Regions from separate parts of the Nocardia sp. NPDC088792 genome, predicted to be linked through region 2. Evidence: riboswitches for the same ligand, from Rfam matches in the RefSeq annotation. Region 2 holds a riboswitch; each other region holds the start of a gene.
The links. Region 2 has a riboswitch for magnesium ahead of ACIP5Y_RS22665 (MgtC/SapB family protein). Riboswitches for the same ligand answer to the same signal wherever they lie in the genome.
Positions count from the first base shown of each region.

Region 1: linked by a shared signal. The riboswitch ahead of ACIP5Y_RS37735 (stealth conserved region 3 domain-containing protein) and the one ahead of ACIP5Y_RS22665 (MgtC/SapB family protein) in region 2 are both predicted to bind magnesium.
Region 3: linked by a shared signal. The riboswitch ahead of ACIP5Y_RS11860 (hypothetical protein) and the one ahead of ACIP5Y_RS22665 (MgtC/SapB family protein) in region 2 are both predicted to bind magnesium.

Region 1 is NZ_JBIVKC010000006.1:319,709-324,957, reverse strand. Features, by position in the region: gene ACIP5Y_RS37745 (hypothetical protein) at 1-276, opposite strand, end outside; gene ACIP5Y_RS37740 (vWA domain-containing protein) at 273-1,109, opposite strand; gene ACIP5Y_RS37735 (stealth conserved region 3 domain-containing protein) at 1,261-2,649, opposite strand; M-box (ykoK) riboswitch at 2,721-2,900, opposite strand; gene ACIP5Y_RS37730 (fatty acid desaturase family protein) at 3,126-4,220, opposite strand; gene ACIP5Y_RS37725 (hypothetical protein) at 4,329-4,736, opposite strand; gene ACIP5Y_RS37720 (AraC family transcriptional regulator) at 4,726-5,249, opposite strand, start outside.
Region 2 is NZ_JBIVKC010000003.1:985,808-991,056, forward strand. Features, by position in the region: gene ACIP5Y_RS22655 (hypothetical protein) at 78-491, shown strand; gene ACIP5Y_RS22660 (TetR/AcrR family transcriptional regulator) at 570-1,196, shown strand; M-box (ykoK) riboswitch at 1,338-1,512, shown strand; gene ACIP5Y_RS22665 (MgtC/SapB family protein) at 1,708-2,415, shown strand; gene ACIP5Y_RS22670 (ABC transporter permease) at 2,412-4,151, shown strand; gene ACIP5Y_RS22675 (nitrate/sulfonate/bicarbonate ABC transporter ATP-binding protein) at 4,163-5,249, shown strand, end outside.
Region 3 is NZ_JBIVKC010000002.1:541,770-547,018, reverse strand. Features, by position in the region: gene ACIP5Y_RS11865 (ABC transporter permease) at 1-400, opposite strand, end outside; gene ACIP5Y_RS11860 (hypothetical protein) at 400-1,149, opposite strand; M-box (ykoK) riboswitch at 1,331-1,501, opposite strand; gene ACIP5Y_RS11855 (DUF3558 domain-containing protein) at 1,583-2,110, shown strand; gene ACIP5Y_RS11850 (DUF3558 domain-containing protein) at 2,110-2,631, shown strand; gene ACIP5Y_RS11845 (hypothetical protein) at 2,672-2,863, opposite strand; gene ACIP5Y_RS11840 (AraC family transcriptional regulator ligand-binding domain-containing protein) at 3,227-4,219, opposite strand; gene ACIP5Y_RS11835 (AraC family transcriptional regulator ligand-binding domain-containing protein) at 4,230-5,132, opposite strand; gene ACIP5Y_RS11830 (AraC family transcriptional regulator ligand-binding domain-containing protein) at 5,116-5,249, opposite strand, start outside.

The sequences.
Region 1 (5,249 bases), on a different contig from region 2:
CACCTCGGCGGCGAACTCCTCGTACGCGGTCCCCGGCGCGAAGAAACCCGGATCCGGCAGGGCCTTCGCCACCGAGACCGCGGCGAGCAGGCGGGCCCAATCCTTCGCCAGCACACTCTCGGTCGCGCCATCGCACACGCTGGCCGCGAGCGGACCCTCGATCAGCTCATCGAACGGAAGATCCGGCAGCACGCAGACCGCGTCCTCGCATTCGGCCGCGGTGCAGCCGTGCTTGGGCGCGATCAGATGGGTTACGTACAGGCCGGGAGTTGTCACCGCAGATCGGTCGCACGTGTCCCGATGTCCAGGAATTGGACCACCGATGTGATGTCCGCGTTGTAGACGAAACCGCGTGTGGTGTCGCCGACCAGTTGCCCCTGGGCGGCCGCGTAGGCGCGCATATGGCTGGGCAGCACGCTCGACATGCCGAAGAGCGTGCGGGAGTACGCATCCGGCAGGCCGTGATCGGAAGCCGGGAAGGTGACCGGGGACCCGCCGGTGGCCGAGACGTGCAGATTGAACAGCAGTACCGCGCCGTCGGCGGTGGCCTGCGAGGTCAGTTCGGTGGCGGCCTCGGTGGGTATGCCGTCGGTCGATTCGCCATCGGTGAGATTGATGACGATGGGCGGGAAGCCCGCCGGATACCGCTCGATCCAGCCCTTCACGAGGTTCTCCGCGTAGCGCAGCGCGCGGTTCATCGGGGTGCCGCCGTCGGCGTGGGGATCCATCCACAGCGGGAAGGTCACCGTCGTCTCGACGAGCCCGCCCGCGCCGTCGGGCACCTTCTTGGCACGCTCGTCCACGCGGGCCGGATTGTCGGCAACCTCGCTGAGCGGCACCAGATCACGCCCGGCCAGCGCGCCGGAGAAGGCCGAGCCGACGGTCGCGCCGTAGCCGATCACCGCGACATGGAAGTAGTCCCGGACTCCTTCCTCCTTGGCGCACTTGACGGCTAGTTCGGTCAGCAGCCGATTGATCGCATCGGCAACGACATCCGCCTTCCGCTGCGGTACGCCGCCGCCGATCTGATCGTTCATCGACGTCGATCGGTCGACCAGGAAGATGAAGCAGGTCGGATTCGTCCGGCTGATCTCTGCCGTGTACGGCATGAGCGCTCCCCAATGCTTTGCGAAACACGTGCTTGGCAACACACGAGACTCACCCCATGATGCCGCGCCACCGGCAGCGCGGCATCCATACGATCCAACCTCTCAGCCACTGGACTCCAACCTCCCAGCGGAGTCCCAATTTCGGTGGTGGTCAGACGGCGATCGGTTCGGCGCGGTCGTCGCCCGGCGACCGTAGCTCGACGCGCTCCCAGGGGGCGGGCTCCGGGAAGTAGTGCTGCAGGAAGTTGCGCACACGGGAGCTGCGGTGCGCTTCCTCGATCTCGGGGAAACTGCCGTCGTTCAGGCAGAAGAAGTCGGCATCGCGCCGAATCCCCAGTCCGACAAGCTGATCCAGCCCCTCCCGCGTAGTGGTATCGATGTAGCGGGCGCGGGCCGTTTCGTTCTGCACCGCGCGGCCGGAGAGCAGCGCGTAGTAGTGGTAGAGCGAATTGGTGACGGAGATATCCGTGCTGGAACGGAAACGACTGGCCTGGGTGCGGGCGAAATCGTCGGCGAAAACGCCCTCCAGCTCGAACAGCACACTGCGCCGCAGCGGAGCCGGCGCGTGCTCGAGATGCCGGGTGATCAACTGGCCGAAACGATTCCGCAGCAATTGCCGGTTATTGCGGGCCGCATTCTCGAATCCGCTGCGGCGCACGGCACGGGTGCCGGTGCCGATGCGCACGGGGGATTCGATGAACTTGCTGATCCCACCCGCAGTGAAGAACATCGTCGGCCGCATGGGACGACCGAAGAACATATCGTCATTGGCGTAGAGGAAATGCTCGCTCAGCCCCGGGATGTGGTGCAGCTGCGATTCCACGGCATGCGAGTTGAACGTGGGCAGGCTCGACCGATCCGAAAAGTGTTCGGCCGCACGCACGATCGTCACCTGCGGGTGCGCGTCCAGCCAGGCCGGCGGCGTGCAATCGGTGGCGATGAAGATGCGCCGCACCCACGGCGCGTTCGCGTAGACCGACCGCAGCGCGTACCGCAATTCGTCGATCTGGCGGACGCGCGCCGGCGCGCCGTCACCCTCGCCGAGCAGCGCCTCGGAAATCGCCGCGGACCGCAGCGCATTCCGCGCCGGATCGGCGGCATCCACCCAGGAGAACACCACGTCGATATCGAAATCCACATCCCCGGCATGCACATCGAACATGCCGCGCAACGTGTCCCAGTCGTAGCCGAAACGGCGGATCCGGGTCCGCTGCAGATCCTCGGCCGGAATCCGTTCGCGGGTAAGGGCATTGGGCCGCGGGCCGAGCAGCCCGTCGGCGCGGTGATGCCAGAATTCGATATCCACCGTGCCGGGACCGGCGGCGGCGCTGACCAGCGCATCGACGCGCGGGCGATAGCGCTGATCGATGGCCAGCGCCGGTTCGTCGCGCTCGGACCGGATCAGCAGGAACGGAATCTCCTCCGCCACCAGTACCGCGCGCAGCGCCAGCAGATTACCCAGCGCCGAACGCTCGATATCCGGCACGGCCGCCGCGCCATCGGCCACAGCCGCGGGGACACAGCTCAATACATTCCTCATCGTCACACCTACCTAGAACACAGCCGGAATCAGTGACGCACGAAAGAGTTCTGAACGCGAAAGACCTTCGCGTACTACCCCACACGTTGAGTTTCGACACTGAGCGACGTATCCCTGCGGTGCGCAGAATCCGGAAGCCACTTGGGATCAACCCTTAAGCCGGGAAGATCTGTCCTGATCTTGGGCGTCTCTCGACGTCGTCAGATCAGTGGCCTATGTTCGTTCAGGAGCCTCACCTAACGAGGTGCAGTCGCCATCCTAGCCGCCGCTCTTGGGCACGACAACCGGCCCCGGCCCACCTGAACAGCGCCACTGGCCGTCGGCGTACTGCGGAAACTGCCACGGCGTGTGGCATTTCAGGTCCGGCGGCGGTGTTTGCGGCGCGGGATCGGCCGCGGCCGATCCCATCACACTCCATGCGCACAGCACACCCACGGCTACGGCGGTCCAGCGGTGAGACATACGTCTCCATTCCTTCAGGCGGGCTGCCGGAGCGGACTGCCGGCCTCGTGCAAGTGTCGCAGCGCCTGTGCGTAGGACTCCAGGAGACCGGTCTCGCAGTACGGGATTTCGTGCTCGGCGCAGAACGCGATCACCATCGGCCGCGCCAGGCGCAGATTCGGGCGGGGCATCGAGGGGAACAGATGATGCTCGATCTGATAGTTCAGGCCGCCCAGCGCCACATCGGTGAACCAGCTGCCGCGCACATTGCGGGAGGTGAGCACCTGACGCCGGAGGAAATCGACGGCGCCGGGCTCGTCGAATACTTCCATCCCCTTGTGATTGGGTGCGAAGGTGCAACCCATGTAAAGGCCGAACAGGCCCTGCTGCACCGCGATGAAGACGAGCGCCTTACCCGGTGACAGCACCAGGAATACGACGGACAGGTAGGCGACCGCGTGCAGGGCGAGCAGCGCGCCCTCCCAGCCCCAATTCGGTATCGACCGCCGCCACACCGCACGCACGCTGGACCAGTGCAGGCTGCCGCCCTCGAGCAGCAACATCGGGAAGAACAGCCACGCCTGATAGCGGAAGATGAATGCCCGGAAACCGCGACCGGTCGCGGCGCGCCCGCTCGAATGCGCCAGGATGCCCATCACATCGGGGTCCGCGCCCTCGGTATTCGGATTGGCGTGGTGCCGATTGTGATTGCTGGTCCACCAGCCGATGCTCAAACCGATGCCGAGATTTCCGAACAACAGCCCGGCCAGATAATTGACCCGGCGGGTGCCGAAGATCTGCTGATGCCCGGCATCGTGGCCGAGGAATGCGAACTGCGCGAACACCAGCGCGAGAAATACCGCGGTGCCCAGCTGCCACCACGAATCGCCGATGAGCGCGAACGCAACCCACCCGCCCAGGAAGGCGGCCACCGTGATCCCGGCGCGCACGCCGTAGGACCGCAGGCGCCGATTCAGCAGTCCGGCATGCCGGATCTGGCGCATGAGCACCGCGTATTCACTGCCACGCCGAGCACCCGAGGCGGGCTCGGGCCGCGGTTCGGTGTCGATCAGCAACGCGGAAAGGGGAATTGCGCTGTCGGGGTCACCGACTGCGGAAGGTACGGGCACTCCACCTACGCTATCCGCACGAGGCGAACAACAGGCCCCTGTCGCCGAAACAATTAGCGGCGTGGCACGCATCGGCCGCGTTCCGCCGCACAAAACCGCAGCGTGCGCCTAGGGCGTGAGCTGATCGAGCAGCCAGCGCGGACCGACCGTCACGGCCCCGAACGGCTCGACGCGCTCACGTAATCCGCGATCCGCCGTCACCACGGTGATCGCCCGATCGCCCTGTTCCGCCACCGCCGCGGCCACCACGCGCACGATCTCGTCATCGCCGGACCCGGCGGCCGGCACCACGCGCAGTCCGTCGAACTCGGCCGCATCACCGGCGACCGCGGCCTTGGCCGCGCCCTCGAGCACGACGGTCACCTCGGTCGGCTGCCCCGAATCCAGTTCCGCCGCGGCCAACTGCCCGAGCAATCGCCGGGCCGCCCCCGCCCGGTCGCGCCACCATCCGTCGGGTCGCGAACCCACCACATTCGCCGCGTCCACGACGATCAGCCGAACTGCGTCATCCGTCACGCCCCCAGTCTTCCCCCTCATATTCGCGGTGGCCGACATTGACCGTTTGTGGCCCGATACGGACGGCCTTCGCGGCGATATCGTGACCGCGGTGCGCCCGGGCGAAAGTGCCCGGGGTTTGCCCCTTCCAGGTGCGGAAGGTCGAGGCGAAGGATGAGACGCTCGAATAGCCGAGGCGATCGGCGACCGACTCCACCGTCAGGCCCGTCATCAACAGTTCCTCGGCGAGCAGCCCGACTGTCTCGCAACTCAATTCCCGGAAGGTGGTGCCTTCCTCGGCGAGTCGCCGGCGCAGGGTCCGCACGCTGATATCCAGTCCGGCCGCGATACTGGACTGATCGGCGGTGCCGACACTGTGCACCAGCAGTTCCCGCACCCGCCCGCTGATTCCGCTGCGTTGCCTGCGCCGCTGCATGATCTCGACGCACTGCTGCTCGTAGGCCCGCGCCAGAGCCGCATTCGACTGTGCCGGGCGCATTTCCAGCATCGCCGCCCGCATCACGATCTCGAAGC
Region 2 (5,249 bases):
CGCTGCCCCTGAACGCCGACACTGGCGTATATGCGCCATCCACGACGCATGTATCGGTTCGAAATCTTCATGGGGAGATGATCGACATGATCCGGCATCGCAAATCGATTGTCGCCGCTGCCGCGCTCGCCGCGGCGGCGACGTCGCTGGTGTTGGCCGCACCGGATGCGGCCGCCGACGTCAACAGCGTGACGGTGACGGGCACGAGCCTGAGTTTGGGCGTCGACAGGTTCGGTACCGGCTGCTCGTACACGGTCCAGGTGAACGGCAGTCCGTACGAGGACGTGTATCTCAACGACAGCAATGGCGCGAGCTTCGGTCAGCAGCAGCTGCGCCTGGACAACAGCGGGAACGCCTCCACCACGTGGAGTCCGACCTCGACCGGAACGCATGTGATCACGGCCTGGTCGTGGCGCGGCGGGCCGCAGTTCGCCTGGGAGCAGGTCGGCAGCGGCCTGGATCTGGGCAGCGCGTGCGTGGTCACCAGCTGAGCACGGGCGCGGGCGTTTCGGCCCGCTCCGGCGCCGGGTGCGCGTGGGCGCCCGGTGCCGGGCATTAGTCTTCAGGAGGTGCACACCGAGCAGCCCTCCCCCGACGCCGAACCCCGTATCTGGGGCGGCACGACCCTCACCGAACGCCGTGAGGTGCGGCGCGCGGCGCTGCTGGAGGCCGCTCTGGACCTGATCGGCGAGTCCGGCGCGGGGGCGGTCACCATGCGTGCGGTGTGCCGGCGCGCGGGCCTGACCGATCGCTATTTCTACGAATCCTTCACCAGCCGTGACGAATTGCTCGATGTGCTCTATCGCCTGGTCGCCGACGAGTTCCTGGAGCCGATGACCGCGTTCGCCGTCGTCGACGACCCGAGCCGCGACCGCGCACTGTCGGAAGTGTTGCTGGACAAGGTGCTCGCGGATCCGCGCAAGTCGCGGCTGTTCCTGGTCGAGCCCTATTCGTCGACGGGCCTGGGCCAGACCACGATCGCGGTCATGCCCGCCTTCACTCGCCTCATCCAGGATCACCTGTTCGCGCACATCGAGGATCCGGTGCGGCGGCGACTGGCGGCGGTGACCATGGCCAGCGGTAATGCGGGCATGTTCTCCGCGTGGCTGAACGGCACCCTGCGCGCCAGCCGCGAACAGCTGGTCGATCACCTGGTCGCGACCATCGCCGCCTACCGCACGATGTATCGCAGCTGACCTGTCGGCTTCGAGCCCGATCCCCCGCGACCGGCGCGATTGCGGCAGTGGGCAACTCGTTCCGGCGCCCGCCCGGTCGCCTGGGACCGCGCTCACATCGAGTTGCCGAAACGGTTGGCGCGGTGTTAACTCGCTGGCGCAAGGTGCCGTCGTTAGCTGAGGCTCCTTCACGGATACAGGCCGGCGACCCCGAACGTCGAGAGACGCCCAAGGTCAGGACAGGCCGCCCCGAACTAAGGGGTGGCCCCGACCGGCTCCCGCTGTCGTAGCGGGTTCACGCCGTGGAGTGCTGAAGGTCTTACGAAGGGTGGTATCCGTGCCCGGCGCGTCCGCCGGGCCCCTCCCCGGCGCGTGCGCGGTGGAACGAGGAGGTGGTCGGCATGCCCGATGGGGACACAGGTCCGTTAGCCAATCGTTCACTCGGCGACACCGACACAATCCGCTTTCCGCTACCTCACGGGCGGTAGCGTGCGATTTCGAGTGCGCCGACGCTAGCTGGGAGAAGGGCGTCATGTCGACGTTGGAGATGCTGTTACGGCTCGGCGCGGGTGTCGGGCTGGGCGCGGTGATCGGGTTCGAGCGCCAGTACCGCGCCCGCATGGCCGGGCTGCGGACGAACACGCTGGTGGCCGCGGGTTCGACCTTGTTCGTGCTGTTGTCCGCGCACGGGTTCCACGGTGGCGACGCCGACCCGACTCGTGTTGCGGCGCAGGTGGTTTCGGGTATCGGTTTCCTCGGCGCGGGTGTGATCATGCGCGAGGGTTTCACGGTGCGCGGGCTGAATACCGCGGCGACGCTGTGGTGTTCGGCGGCGGTGGGTTCGCTCGCGGGTGCGGGCATGTTCGATACGGCCGCGGCGGGCACGGTGGCGGTGGTCGTGGTGAACACCGCGCTGCGCACCGCGGCGCGCGCGGTCGACCGCCCGCAGGAATCCCACGACATCGAGGCGTTGTACGCCTTCACCGCCGCGACCGACGATTCACACGAGGCCCATGTGCGGGCACTGCTGGTGCAGTCGCTGACCCGCACCGATTTCCGGCTGGTGTCGATTTCCAGTCATGACACCCAGCCGGGCCGGGTGGAGGTGCGCGCCGAACTCACCGGTGACCGCCGCGATGATCGTCAGATGGAGGCCGCGGTCAGCCGTTTGAGCCTGGAACCGTCGGTGACCAGTGTCGGCTGGCGTACGGTGGCGCAGCCCACGGTGGCCGACGAATGACCGCCGGTCTGCGCTCCTATCCCTCGCGCGGGGCGCTGGATCGCCCGCGCTCGCGCTGGGCGGATGTGGCCGTGTTCCTGGGTGCGGCCATCCTGATCTGGATCATCGTCAAGGTGTCGGCGGGCATGCACGTGCCCTTCGATCAGGCCACCGCGGCCACCAATATCTCCACCGATCCGGCGAAACTGCCCTATTACGCGGCGCGTTCGCTGTTGCGCATGTTCATCGCGCTCGGGGTGTCGATCGTGTTCACCTTCGTCTACGCCGAGGCGGCCGCGCGGCTGCCGCGCGCGGAGAAGGTACTGTTGCCGGCCCTCGATATCCTGCAGTCGGTGCCGATCCTGGGTTTCCTGTCGGTGACGGTGACCGGGTTCATCGCCCTGTTCCCGGGGTCCTCGCTGGGCCTGGAGTGCGCGTCGATCTTCGCGATCTTCACCTCGCAGGCCTGGAACATGACCTTCGCGTTCCATCACAGCCTGCTCTCGCAGCCGCGCGAATTGGATGAGGCGGCCCGCAATCTGCGGCTCTCGCGCTGGCAGCGGTTCTGGCGGGTGGATGTGCCCTCGGGCATGTTCCCGCTGGTGTGGAACGCCATGATGAGTTTCGGTGGTGGCTGGTTCTTCCTCACCGCGGCCGAGGCGATCAGCGTCAACAACCGCAATTACGCGCTGCCGGGCATCGGTTCCTATGTCGCGTCGGCGACCGCGGATTCGGCGACCGGCAAGGTGCTGCTGGCCATCGCGGTCATGATCATCATGGTGATCGGGCTGAATGTGCTGTTCTGGCGGCCGATCACGGTGTGGGCCGAACGATTCCGGGTGGAGGACAGCGAATCCGCCGACGGGCCGCGCAGCCTGGTGCTGGATCTGTTGCGCCGCAGCCACATTCCCGGACTGCTGGGCCGGGTGTTCGGGCCGCTGATCTTCCCGGTGGATCGGGCGATGCGGGTGTTCGGGCTGGCCGAGCATCCGCTGTACGTGCCGCCGGCGCGCCGGCGCGCCGCCGATGTGGTGTTCACGCTGGTGGTGTTCGCGGCGCTGATCTACGGCGGCTATCACATGCTGCACTACATCGGCAGCACAGCCGGTTTCGGCGAGATCGGGCATGCCTTCGGGCTGGGCGGGATCACGCTGATCCGCGTGGTGGTGCTGTTGTTGCTGGCGACGGCGGTGTGGGTGCCGATCGGGGTGTGGATCGGGTTGAACCCCAAGGTGACCCGTATCGCGCAGCCGATCGTGCAGGTGCTGGCCAGCTTCCCCGCCAACTTCCTGTTCCCGCTGGTGGGTGCGGTGCTGATCGCGACGGGTGCGAGCCTGCAGTGGGCGGGCACGCTGCTGATGGCACTCGGTGCGCAGTGGTACATCCTGTTCAATGTGATCGCGGGCGCCGCGGCGGTGCCCAACGATCTGCGCGAGGCGGCGGCGAATCTGCGGCTGCCGCGGCTGCTGTGGTGGCGCAAGCTGATCCTGCCGGCCATCTTCCCCAGTTACGTCACCGGCGCGATCACCGCGGCCGGTGGCGCGTGGAATGCCTCGATCGTGGCCGAGGTGGTGAAGTTCGGTGATCACACGTTGACGGCAACGGGTCTGGGCGCCTACATCGCCGAGGCCACCAGTTCCGGTGACTCGCCGCGCATTCTGGTCGGCGTGCTCGTGATGAGCTGTTTCGTCGTCGGTTTCAACCGGTTCTTCTGGCGGCGCCTCTACGGGCTGGCAGAACGCCGCTATTCGCTCTAGGACGGAGGATTATGACCAACTCGGTGACCACCGGAGAGGTCCTCATCGACATCGACGATGTCGACATGTCGTTCACCGGTGCGGCCGGGGAACGCCTCAATGTTCTCGAGCACATGAATCTGCAACTGCGCGAGGGCGAGATCGTGGCATTGCTGGGCCGCTCGGGCTCGGGTAAGTCCACGCTGCTGCGGATCATCGCGGGCCTGCTGGCGCCGACCGGCGGGCAGGTGCGCTATCGGGGCACGCCGTTGACGGGTTCCAATCCCGGTGCGGCGCTGGTGTTCCAGTCCTTCGCGCTGATGCCGTGGCTGACGGTGCAGGACAATGTGGAGTTGGGTCTGGCCGCGCGCGGGGTGCCGCCCAAGCAGCGCGCCGAGCAGGCCCTGCAGGCGATCGACCGGATCGGCCTGGACGGGTTCGAGTCGGCCTATCCCAAGGAGCTGTCCGGCGGTATGCGCCAGCGGGTCGGTTTCGCTCGCGCGCTGGTGCTGGAACCGGACCTGCTGCTCATGGACGAGCCGTTCTCGGCGCTGGACGTGCTGACCGCGGAGAATCTGCGCACCGAGCTCGTGAACCTGTGGGACACAGACGATTTCCCCACCAAATGCGTGTGCATCGTGACCCACAATATCGAGGAGGCGGTGCTGCTGGCCGACCGGGTGGTGGTGCTGGGCTCGAATCCGGGCCGCATCATCGCCGAGGTGCCGGTGGAGCAGCCGCGCCCGCGTAACAAGCGCGCGCCCGGCTTCGTGGCGCTGGTGGATCAGATCTACGGTCTGCTCACCGGCCGCGACGAGGTGCAGCCGGCGGTGGCCACCGAGTCCGCCACCCCGTTCGCCACTCCCCTGCCCGATGCCTCGGTCGGCGGGATCGCGGGTCTGCTGGAACTGGTGTACGGCAAGGGCGGTCGTGCGGACCTGCCGGTGATCGCCGACGAGCTCAATTTCGAACTCGACGATCTGATGCCGCTCGTCGATGCCGCGGTCTTGCTGGGGTTCCTGCTGGCCGATTCCGGTGATGTCATCCTGACCAATATCGGCTCGAATTTCACCAATGCCGATATCCAGCGCAGTAAAGCCATTTTCGCCAGTCAGGCCC
Region 3 (5,249 bases), on a different contig from region 2:
GGGCCACGAACGCCGTCACCGTGATCGAGACCAGCGCCAGCACCGGTACCGACTGCAGCACGTCGAGCATGGGCACGAGCACCTTCTCGGCGCGCCGCGACCGCGCCGCCCACTGTCCCACGATCAACGTGAACACAATGGACGCGAGCAGCCCGAGGAACATGCGCAGCGTGGTCCGCGCCGCGTAGTACGGCAGGTTCGACGGATCGGTGGAAACGGTGTCCTGCCCGGTGTCCGGCGTCCAGGGCACCGTCATATCGCGGAACAGCCTGAGCACCACGATGATCAGTACGGCGGCCGCGCCGATCAGCAGGTAGTCCGTCGCGCGGAGCCGGTTGCGGACGGCCGGCCTGTCCGGAGTCGTCTTGGGGCTGTTCGGGATTGCGATGTCGAGTGTCATCAGTCGTTCGCCTCCGGACCGGGCGGGGCGGTCATGACGTTGTAGTAGTGGACGGCCGACGCGATCAGCGCGGGCACGCCGATGATCAGGTTGAACACGACCACGCCCATACCGGCGCCGGCGACCGCGCCTGCGAGACAGCCGACGATCGTGCCCAGCGGCCCGGCGGTCGCCGTGCCGAGGGCACCGGTGAATACACAACCCAGCGGCCCGCCGACGATCGCGCCCAGCAGCGTGCCCACCGCGAGTGCGACGGTGAGCTCGTTGTTGACATTGGCCATGGCCGTGTTCATCCGATCCTCGGGGGTATCGGAGATGTGCTGCGCCAGCAGGATCGGCTGGGTGGCGCGGGCCTCGGCGTCGAGTTGCGCCGTCCGGCTGCGTTCTTCCGTGGTGGCGGGCCGGCCCAGGTCGGTGCGCGGGGTGAGGGTCGCGGTGGTCCCGTCCACCTGCGCGTCGACCGGGAAAACGGTGTCCTGCCGGATGATCGTCAGCGGGATCGCCGTGAGCGTCACGCCGTCCGGATCGGTGATGCGGAGCTGATTTCCGGCGACCCGGAGCGACCCGGCATCGGTGTGCAGCACCACCGACCGGCCTTCGATCCGCGCCTGTCCGTCGATGGCAGCGGCGGGGGTGGCGGCTTCGGCGGGACCGGTGTGTTCCGGCGGCTCGGCCAGGCCGACGGCATGGCCCGCCAGGGCGGTGGTGGTGATCGTCGCGGTGGCGAGCGCGAGCATACGAATTCTCATCTTTTATGCCTCGTGTGATCGCTGCCCGAATTGTATTCAGGGCAGCACGAATTTACCGATCGGCACTGTGGCGCCTACGGTGATGAATTTTTCTCGCGAAATTCCGCTGTCGTTCCGGAATTGCGCATGCGTGTATTCCGATGAGCACGCTGGGAGGAAGGCCCGTGGATCATGAGATGGGCAGACACCCCTCTCGTCAGAGCTTCGGCACTGTACGACGTATCGCTATGAACGGAAGCCACCTTGGATAACCCCTTAATCCGGGGAAATCTGTCCTAACCTTGGGCGTCTCTCGACGTCGTCAGATCAGTGGCCTGTGTTCGTACAGGAGCCTCGCCTATCGAGGTGCAATACCCAACGTAGTAAAGGCCCCGTAAAAAGTCAAAAGGCTTCTTTTCGGCGCATCTTCGATACGTCGCCTACTCTGGTCGGCGTGGTGAGAGCAGTATCGGCAGCGGCAGGGATCGCCCTGATCGGGGTGGCGATAGCGGGCTGCGGGCATGCGGGCCGGCCGGCCGCCGCGCCGACGACCACGAGCGCCGGGCCGATCGCGCCCTCCCCGAACACGGTCGGGCTCTGCGGCGCGCTCTCCGACTCCGATGTCGCACAGGCGACGGGAGTGCAAGGCCTGCAGCGCGTTGCGGTCAATCCGTTCAGCTGTAGCTGGCAGCCGGACGGCGGCGGCGATTACACCGTGATCTTCCACTGGTTCCGTGGCGCCGGGCTCGACGCGCGCCGCGATCAGATCACCGACAGCACACCGGCCACGGTGACGGTGGGCGGCCGATCCGGGCTGATGTGGACCTCCGCGCAATCGTGCGAGGTGGGCGTGCCCTTCGGCGGCACCGACTTCATCGATTGGTCCATCAAGGCGAACACTGCCGAAAACAGCCGCCCACAGCCGTGTTCGGCGCTCCAGCAGCTGGCCGCGGAGACCTTGACGAAGGCGGGGCAGGGGTAATGCGCAGGGCCCGGACGAGTTTGGCGCTGGCCGTGGCCGCGGTGGCCGGCATGGTGACGCTGTCGGGATGCACGCAGCATTCCGGGGATTCGGCGGTGCGGCAGTCGGTCGACCCCAATCTGCTGGCCGGGTGCGGTCCGATCGAGGATCAGAAGATCGCGCAGATCATCGGTGTGACCGGTCTGAAACAGCAGAGCCAGCCCACCATCTGCAATTGGACCGGCCGGAATTCGGCCGGCGCCCCCGTCGATGTCACCTATGCCTGGCTGCAGAACGACACCATGGGCCGCGAGGCCGACGTGGCCGGGCAGTCCGGTTATCAGATCGAACGAGTGGTCGTGCGGCACTTCTCGGGTATGTACTGGCACGACCCCGGCAATCCGGGCAGCTGCGCGGTCACGGTGGCCGATACCGGAACCGTCACCTGGTGGGTGCAGAACCGCGACCGGTCCGCGCAACCGGATCCGTGCGCCGCGGCAATGACTTTGGCCGAGGCCACCCTCGCGGTGGACGGCGTCTGACGGTCTGCTGCAACCTGTTTCAGCCTTTTTCCGGGCCGTCTCAGTGCTTGAGAAACGTTGCAGCGATGTTCCAGAACATGTTCTGGTCCACCGCGTGGAAATCCCAGGTCTCCGTGAGGCTGTGCGTGGCGGTCACGATCGCCGGGATGTCGAAGTCGTGACGGCTGGCCGTGCCCTTGGCCTCGACGGCGGTGATGACGAAGGCGGTGGCGGTTTCTGCGGTGTGGGGCATATGCGAGCTCCAATCGAGTACCGGGCCGGGTAGGTCGTGCGGGGCGGTGCGGGCGGTGCAGGGCATTTCCGGTGGTGCAGGGCATTTCCGGTGGTGTGAAGTGCACTGGTGACGCAAAGTGGAACAGCCGTGCGGGGCGATGCGTGGCCACGGACATCGTCGGCCGCGCCACGCATCTGAACGCCGTGACGCGCTTCGCGGCCGGCGCGTCACTGGCGTTTCCGTCCAGTTTTGTTTCGGCGAGTGACGCAGGGGAGTTCCGAAAACGCCAACTCGGTCGAAGGGGCGCCAAACTCTTGCTGGGGAGTTGCCCAAATACCGTACGGTAGGTGCCTTTTGGGGGTGCAACCGGGGTCGGATCACTCAGGAAACGTCGCGTCCGCGCCACCTGTGCACCGCCCGGCGGAGGCTCGCGGGATCGGCGTAACCGAGGAATTCCGCCTGCTGAGCGCGTGGAAGATGTTCCGCCCGGCGCAATCTCCGCTGCCGCGCCAGATCGAGTTCGCGGCGCCAGCTGGTGCCGTGCTCGGTGAGCCGCCGCTGTAATGATCTAGGTGAGGTCAGCAACCGTCTTGCCACCACCTCCAGCGTCGCCGAACCCTCCGTCAGTGTCGCATCGAGCGCCGCGCCCAACCGGTCCAGCCACGTCACCTCGGACTCCGGGGTCGCGGGCAGAGTTGCCGCGTAGGACAGCAGAATTGCCGTCAACTCCGGATCCGCGGACTTCATCGGCAGCGCCAGATCCGCTGCCCGCAAGGTGATGCTGTCCGAGCCGGACCCGAAATCGATTGCGGTGGCGCCGAACAACTCGGTGAAGGCGGTGCGTGACGCCGGGGCCGCCTGCCGGAACGAAACCCGCGTCGGCACCAGCGGATACCGCGTCGCGCCGCGCGCCCGGCCGATGATGAGCGCGAATGCGGCCTGCACCAGCAACTCTCGTCCGCGGCCCTCCTCGGTGAAGCCGAGTACCTCATAGCAGACCTCATGCTCGGTCCGCTCGGCAATCCGCAAACTGTAACTCGTTGTCAGGCAGCCGGAATGGCGTACACACGCGTCGAGCGCACCGCCGAGTGTCTCGCCGGACAGGAACAGGTACTCCAGGAGCCCGAATTCGCCGATGGTGCTCTCGTCCGCGGCGCGCAGCGCGATATCCGGATTACCGGTCTGCTGTTCCAGCAGCTCCCACACGCGGGTGCAGTAGCGATGCGACACCCGTGCGGACTCACCGCCCTCCCGCCAATTCGGCACGCCCGCAAGCCGGGCCAGCCGATCGGGATCCAGGCCCAGCCGGGCCGCGCGCTCGAGCGCGAAGCGCGCCATGAGAATGCTGTCGGTCAATTCCGATCGAGTGTTCACGATCGGTGCATCACCGAACGGGCCGGTGCAGCGGTGCCGGAACCTGGGCCTGCGTGCGCCGCCGGGCATCCGCGAGCTCGCGGCTCCAGCTGGTGCCCGCCGCCGCCAGCCGGCGTTGCAGCGTCCGCGGACTGGTGTGCAGTCGCTTGGCCATCTCGTCGATCGCGCACTCCGTGCCGGCCGAATCCAGCTCGGCGGCAACCAGATCCGACCATGCGCGGGCGGGCGGGGTCCGCCGGGGCATGGCGTCCGCGCCCCGCCGCAGCACGGCCGCCAGTCGCGGGTCGGCGGTCTGCATCGGCCGCCGCAGATCGTCGGATCGCAGTGTCAGAGTATTCGCGTCGGCCTCGAAATCGACTGCCGCGGTGCCGAAGAACTCGGTGAACGGGGTGTGCCGACGCGGCGGCGGCTGCCGGAAGGCAACCTTGGCCGCCGCTATGGGCGCCTTGCTCCCGTGCCGGACCCGCGAGAGCATGAAGGCGAAACTCGCCTGCGCCGCCAGCTCCGCGCCCCGCGTCTGCTCGGTGACGCTGCGCACGGCGAAGGTGGTCTCGCGCTCGGACTCCGCCAGTACCGTCCACTGCCGCGAATCGCTCAGCCGGCCACCGAATTCCCCCGCCGCCCGGAACCCCTCGCCGACGGTGTGCGCGGTGGCTACCAGATAGTCGATCATGCCCAATTCCCCCGTCCCATATCGCTCGGCCGCGCGCAGCCCCACGTGCGGTGCGCCGATGCGATGTTCGAACAACTCCCACAGCCGTTGATAGACCCGGCCCGGCACGCTCGCCTGCGGCCCGTCCAGCGCCCAATGCCCGGCACCCGCCGCCCGGGCGAGCTCGACCGGATCCAGGCCCGCCGCCCGCATCCGGGTCAGTACGAAACGCGGTAGCAGCACGCTATCCGACGTCGACATGGTCGACTCCCCTCGGTAATCGGCCGGGCTCCGCATCCAGCAGTTCGAGATGACGTTTGCGGGCCCGATCCACCTCGAGCCGCCAGGTGGTGCCGGATTCGGCCAGCCGGCGTTGCA